Regions from separate parts of the Kitasatospora sp. MAP12-44 genome, predicted to be linked through region 1. Evidence: riboswitches for the same ligand, from Rfam matches in the RefSeq annotation. Region 1 holds a riboswitch; each other region holds the start of a gene.
What was found. Region 1 has a riboswitch for cyclic di-AMP ahead of P3T34_RS22065 (M23 family metallopeptidase). Riboswitches for the same ligand answer to the same signal wherever they lie in the genome.
Positions count from the first base shown of each region.

Region 2: linked by a shared signal. The riboswitch ahead of P3T34_RS06665 (transglycosylase family protein) and the one ahead of P3T34_RS22065 (M23 family metallopeptidase) in region 1 are both predicted to bind cyclic di-AMP.
Region 3: linked by a shared signal. The riboswitch ahead of P3T34_RS31775 (family 16 glycosylhydrolase) and the one ahead of P3T34_RS22065 (M23 family metallopeptidase) in region 1 are both predicted to bind cyclic di-AMP.

Region 1 is NZ_JARZAE010000004.1:4,714,244-4,716,410, forward strand. Features, by position in the region: gene P3T34_RS22060 (alpha/beta hydrolase) at 1-622, opposite strand, end outside; cyclic di-AMP (ydaO/yuaA leader) riboswitch at 958-1,121, shown strand; gene P3T34_RS22065 (M23 family metallopeptidase) at 1,133-2,062, shown strand; gene P3T34_RS22070 (hypothetical protein) at 2,052-2,167, opposite strand, start outside.
Region 2 is NZ_JARZAE010000004.1:1,333,858-1,336,024, forward strand. Features, by position in the region: gene P3T34_RS06660 (hypothetical protein) at 1-354, shown strand, start outside; cyclic di-AMP (ydaO/yuaA leader) riboswitch at 825-1,028, shown strand; gene P3T34_RS06665 (transglycosylase family protein) at 1,036-2,167, shown strand, end outside.
Region 3 is NZ_JARZAE010000004.1:6,974,422-6,976,588, forward strand. Features, by position in the region: gene P3T34_RS31765 (class I SAM-dependent methyltransferase) at 1-152, shown strand, start outside; gene P3T34_RS31770 (LuxR C-terminal-related transcriptional regulator) at 208-942, shown strand; cyclic di-AMP (ydaO/yuaA leader) riboswitch at 1,142-1,255, shown strand; gene P3T34_RS31775 (family 16 glycosylhydrolase) at 1,260-2,167, shown strand, end outside.

The DNA.
Region 1 (2,167 bases):
TCCAGCCGATCGGCGCGGAGTCGCCGCCGACCTGGCCACGGGTGGCGGTCTTGCGGCCGGGGGTGCGCAGCGCGGCGACGGACTCGGCGACGTAGGCGTCGAAGTCGGCGGGCTTGGCGGTGGGGTAGGCCATCTTCTTCAGGTAGAGCCCCCAGAAGGCGGGGACGTGCACCATCAGCGCGCCGAGGGCCTTCAGCATGGCGCGCTGCACGCCGTTCGTCGGGAGGTTCTCCACGAAGGCGTCCAGCAGGACGATGCCGGCCACCCGCTCGGGGGCGGTGCCGGCCAACTTGACCACGCTGGCGCCGGTGTAGGAGTTGCCGGCCAGTACCGCGCGCTCGATGCCCAGGTGGTCGAGCAGTGCCAGGGCGTCGCCGGCGATCGCGGTGGGGGAGTAGTCGTCCCAGGTGATCGAGGACTCGCCGAAGCCGCGCAGGTCCATGGTGATCACCCGGTGGCCGGCGGCGGTGAGCAGCGGGCGCAGGCGCCGGTAGGCGGTCCGCGGTTCGAGCATCCCGGGGATGAGGACGACCGGGACGCCTTCGCCGAGGGAGTCGTCGAAGGCGATCCGGCCGCCGGGGAGGTCGAGGTACTGGGTCTGCGGTGCGAAGGTGCTGTTCATGGCGGTCCTCCTGCGGGCTGCGGCCGGCTGGTTGGTTGGGCGCCGAGGGGCGCTGCCGACAACCACAAAGCTAAGGCTAATAGCCTTAGCCGTCAAGAGGGTCGTCCGTGGCTGAATCGAGGTGGTCATAGCTGAAGGATCGCCAACTCTGTTGTGCTGCACCTAAGTACGCGTTTTTGTCACGCAGCGTAGCGGCGAATCGGATATGCGCGACAAACCAACCGTTTGGTCTTGGATGCGTGTGACAATTCCGGCCAAGCAGCTTGGAATCAGAGCCTCCTAGGATTAACGTTTGATAACGCAGCGCGGTCGGCAACGCCGTATCCGATCGGCACCGTGCGCCGTCGCCAAATCCTCAGGACCGAGCCCTCGGGCGACGTCCGGGAGCCGGGGAACCAATCGTTCCTTGGGGTGAATCGGACCGGCCCCGGCCGGACCGTAGGAGACCTTCCTGCTCCGAACCCGTCAGCTAACCCGGTAGGCGAGAAGGAAGGAAAGGAGCGCGCCCCCGTGGCGTCGTCGCACTCCCAGCAGAGCCGTACCCAGCTGCTCGACCCCGCCGGCCTTCCCGACGAGGCGGCCCGGCACCGGATCCCCAAGCAGTCCAGGGCTGGTGGGCCCGTCCTCGGGGTCACCGCGATGGCGGCCGCGCTCGGCGCCACCGGCCTCTCCGCCACCGCGGCCGCCGCAGCCGCGCCGCCCGCCCCGGCGCCGTCCGTCTCCGCCGACGATGCTGCGGACAGCGCTTTCGCCACGGCCGGCGACAGCGCGGCCGACCCGGGCCTCGCGCTCGCCGCCCGGATCCAGCACCAGGCCGACAGCCGCCGGACCGCCGCCGAGGAGAGCGCCCGTCTGGAGGCCGCGCAGGAGGCCGCCGCCAAGCGTGCCGCGCAGGCCGAGGCCGCCGCCCGCGCGGCGGCCGAACAGGCCGCCGCCGAGGAGCGCGCCGCCGCCGAGCAGCGGGCCGCAGCCGTCCAGCCAGTCGCCGCCGTGCAGCCCGTGCAGCCCGTGACCGCCGTCCAGCCGGTCGGCCAGGGCGAGTTGACCCTCCCCATCGGCAAGTACACGCTCGGCGCGCAGTCCGGCCAGGCCGGCTCGCACTGGGCGCACCTGCAGACCGGCCTCGACTTCGCCGCCGCCACCGGCACCCCGGTGACCGCGCTCGGCGCCGGCACCGTCACCTCGGCCGGCTGGTCGGGCTCGTACGGCTACCGGGTGATCCAGAGCCTGCCGGACGGCACCGAGGTCTGGTACTGCCACCTCTCCTCGATCGCCGTCGCCGCCGGCCCGGTGGCCCCGGGCGAGGTGCTCGGCAAGGTCGGGGCCACCGGCAACACGGCCGGTGTGAGCGGCCCGCACCTGCACCTGGAGATCCGGCCCGGCGGCGGCGCCCCGGTCGACCCGCGGGCCTGGCTTCAGGAGCGCGGCGTCACTCCGTGAAGCCCTGCTCCGTGAAGTCCTGCTCGGTGTAGCCCTGCTCGATCAGGTAGCTGTCGATCTCGCTCGAACCGGGTTCCGGGGCCAGGTCCCGGTACTCGGCCAGCA
Region 2 (2,167 bases), 3.4 Mb from region 1:
ACCGGTGTGCTGCTGGCCGCCCGCCTCGCGGTGCCCGTGGTGGCGGCCGCCCTGGACGTCCCCGGCGCGGTGGCCGCGGCGGTCGAGCACCTGCGGGCCACCGGCTCGCAGCGCCCCGCCCTGGCCGCGCTGGTGATCGGCCCGGAGGTGGACGCCGAACTGCTGCGCGCGGCCGGCGAGGAGACCGGCTGCCCGAGCGCCGAGGCGCTGGGCGGCTACCCGACCATCGGTCAGCTGGTGGCCGCCGGCTACCTCGGCGCGGTCGGGACGGCTGCGGCCGAGGCCGAAGCGGCCCAGGAGCAGCGGAACCAGCAGCAGGAGCAGCAGGACTGGCAGGAACAGCAGGGCGAGTAGGGCATAGGGGTCAAGTGGGGCGAAAGGGACAGAATCTTTCGCCCCGTAAGAACTGTGGGTCGGTCATCCGCGCGACGGAGGACCGGCCCACAGGCATGTCCGCACCCCCGGCGGGGCGTCAGGGCGACCCGGGCGTGACCTCGGCGTGACCTTCGGCCGGGGGGTCTTTGGTCCCGTCCGCGGCCGCTCGGCCGGTCGGCGCCGCACTCCCGATTCCGGGTCAGCCACTCCCCCGGCCGGACACGATGTCAGCTGTCGACCGAGCTGAACCACCGGCAATTCCCTTACTCGAACGCCTGATTGTTCGCCATCGGAGCATCCGCCCCCACCCTGGACACCGACGCCCTGTCAGTTGATCTCCCGGGGTGATCTTGAGGGGCCACTGGGACTGGTGTGACCGGTGTCACAGGTGTTTGCGGTTTCAACTTAAGTCTGTCTAACGTGCTCCCGTTCGTGGTCACACGGACCCAGCAATCCGGACGCCGAATCCTGCCACCGGGCCCGCTGGCACCGCACAACAAGCACCACGGCAGGAGCGGGGGAACCAGGTAAGCCGCCCCGGGAACGGTCCTCGGACCGAGACACCCGGAGCTAGGGGTGAAGCCGTGCTCAGCACGGCCGGGCAACTCCAGCCCGAATCCGACAGCTCACCTCGTAGGCGTAGGAGAGGAACGCGACTTCATGCTGCCCATCACCAGTTCGAAGAGCTCGACCCGTACCCGCCGCGTCATCGCCGCCACCGGCCTGGTCGGCCTCGGTCTCAGCCTCCCGTGCATCACCGCCACCACCGCCTCCGCCGCGACCGTCTCCACCTGGGACAAGGTCGCCCAGTGCGAGAGCAGCGGCGACTGGAGCATCAACACGGGCAACGGCTTCTACGGCGGCCTCCAGTTCACGTCCTCCACCTGGGCCGCCTTCGGTGGCACCCAGTACGCCCCCGAGGCGAACCAGGCGACGAAGGACCAGCAGATCGCCGTCGCCGAGAAGGTGCTGGCCTCTCAGGGCCCCGGCGCCTGGCCGGTCTGCTCGATCCAGGCCGGCCTGACCGCCGGCGGCCCGGCCCCCGCCATCAACACCGGGACGTCCGCGCCGGCCGCCGCGACCCCGGCCCCGGCCGCTCCGGCCCCCGCCACCGCCGCTCCGGCCGCCTCCGGCCAGAACACCGCCTCGCAGCACTCCGGCTGGCACCAGGACGCCGCTGCGGGCGCCGACAGCAGCTACACCGTGGCGGCCGGCGACTGGCTCTCCAGCATCGCCCAGAGCCACGACGTCCAGGGCGGCTGGGAGCACCTCTACGAGCTCAACAAGTCGGTCCTGACGCACGGCCCCGACACCATCTACCCGGGCCAGAAGCTCTCGCTCGGCGGCTCCACCGCGACCGCCTCGTGGAGCCACGGCAACTGGGGCCACTCGGACAACTCGGGCACCACCGCCCCGGCGCAGACCCCGGCCCCCGCCACCGCGGCGACCACCACCAGCGCCAAGACCCCCGCCCCGGCGGCCACCGGCAGCATGGCCGCCGCGGTCGCGTTCGCCGAGTCCAAGGTCGGCCAGGCGTACATCTACGGCGGCACCGGCAACGGCGGCTGGGACTGCTCCGGTCTGACCCAGGCCGCGCTGGCCCAGGCCGGGATCTCCATCCCGCGCGTGGCCGCCGACCAGGCCGCCGCCAGCACGCACGTCTCGCTGGACGCGCTGCAGCCCGGCGACCTGCTCTTCTGGTCGAACAACGGCGCCGACTCCGGCGTCTACCACGTCGGCATCTACGTGGGCAACGGCTCCTACGTCGAGGCCGCCAACCCGAGCGTCGGTG
Region 3 (2,167 bases), 2.3 Mb from region 1:
TGCCCTCGGCGCTGGCCCAGCACGGGCCGCAGGCGATGGGCAACCACGCCGGCGAGGGCGCCATGCGGCGGATCGCCGACGAAGCCGGACTGCACCACTGGAAGCTGGCCGCCGAGAGCCCGGTGAACCGGGTGTACGCCGCCAGCAGGTAAGCCGGAATGTCGGGCCCGGCTTGACCCGCCTCCCCGGACGGAGCACGCTCCAAGAGTGGCTCCGTCCGGGGAGGCGGGTCTGCGGCGGATCTTCGCCGTGATCGACCTCCTGCTCGATGCCGTCGACGAGGAGACGCTCCTTCCGGCGCTGTTCCCGGCGCTGCTCGGGGCCGTCCCGGGGGACAGCCTCACCTGGTCGACCCGTACGCCGACCGGGCGCCACCCGGTCACCGCGCCGGCCGACCTGTTCAGCCCCGAGGCGGTGGCCGGCTTCTTCCGGTACGCGCGCGATGACTCGCTCTTCCGGCACACCGACACCGGCACCGGCGTGCCGCTGCGCCGCTCCGACCTGCAGTCCCGCACCGAGTACCACCGACTGGGCACCTACGCCGAGGCGCTGTGCCCGGCGGGCGTCGAGTACCAGTTGGCGATGGCCTTCCCGGCCGGCTGGGCGCGCAGCGGGCGACGGACCGTCTGCCTGGTGGTGAATCGCGCGGGCACCGACTTCGGTGACGCCGACCTCGCGAGCGCCACCCTGCTGCGGGCCCGGCTGACCCACGCGCTGGACCGCCTCGCGCCGCCCGTACGGCTGCCGGCGGAGGTCACGGCACGCGAGGCCGCGGTGCTCGACCTGCTCGCGTCGGGCCTGACGGACCGGCAGATCGGCCGCCGTCTGGAGGTCTCCGAGCGGACCGTGGACAAGCACCTGGAGCACGCCTACGCCAAGCTGCGGGTGCACAGCCGGGTTGCGGCGGCCACGCTCTGGCGGGAGGCCGCGCAGCGGCGCTGAGCGTGCTCCCGGGGCTGTTGTAAAGCCCGTGTGAGCTTTCCGACAGCTCCTTGTCCGTATGCGGACCGTCTGCCTAGGCTGCAGTCCGTCCGCCTCTGGCGGGCCCTGCCGCCGGGACGCCGAGTCCTGCCCACCCGCCGGCGGGCACCACGGCACCGCATGGGCAGGAGTGGGGGAACCAGGTCAGTTGCCGCGACCCCGCCTGCGCATGTGCGCGCGTGGCCGCGACTCGGGGTGAAGCCGTCCGTCGACGGCCGGGCCGACCTCTCAGGGCCCGAACCCGACAGCTCACCCCGCAGGCGTCGCAGAGGAACCCCATGATCTTTTCTGGTACCCCCGCACGCCTTGGCACGATAGCCGGAGTGGTCGGCCTGCTGGCCGTCCCGGTGGCTGTCCAGGCGCAGGCCGCGAGCGCGCTCAGCGTCACCCAGGACCGGCTGACCCCGACCACCGCACCCGCCGGGAGCGCGACCACCGCCTCCCTCACGCTGCACTCCTCCAGCTGCTTCACCGCGCGCACGGTGGGCGTCGGCGTGCGGGACGCGGCCGGGAACAACCTCGACTTCCCCGGCTCGCTCTCCAACGCGCGGATCTGCCCCGGCGGTCTGACGCTGACCACCGCCGCCCGGACGTTCCCGACCGGTACGTACAGTGAGTTCGGCTTCTACCAGGACATCGCCGGGACCTGGCACAACCTGACGACGCAGACCCTGACCGTCGGTTCGAAGCCCGCGCCGGCGCCCGCCCCGGCCCCGACGCCTGCCCCCGCGCCCGCGCCGACCCCGACCCCGACGCCCGCTCCGGCGCCGACCCCCGCGCCCGCGCCCGCCTCGCCCGTCGCGGGCAAGACCCTCACCTGGTCCGACGAGTTCAACACCCCGCTCGCCCAGGACCCGCACTGGCAGTCGGCCACCACCAGCTCGTACAAGTACGGCACCCACAACCCGGACGACAACAAGCTCGACTGGCTGGACCCGTCCGACGTGCAGACGGCGAACGGTGTGGCCACCTTCACCGCCCAGCCCAGCAGCCACATCCTGGAGAACGGCAAGCAGGCCTGGACCACCGGGCTGCTCACCACCGAGGGCACCGCTGAGGGCTTCAAGGTCAAGACCGGCGACTACGCCGAGACCCGGGTCCAGCTGCCGACCGGCTCCGGCGCCTGGCCCGCGCTGTGGACCTGGCAGAACGGTGGCAACGAGGTCGACTCCTTCGAGTACCACCC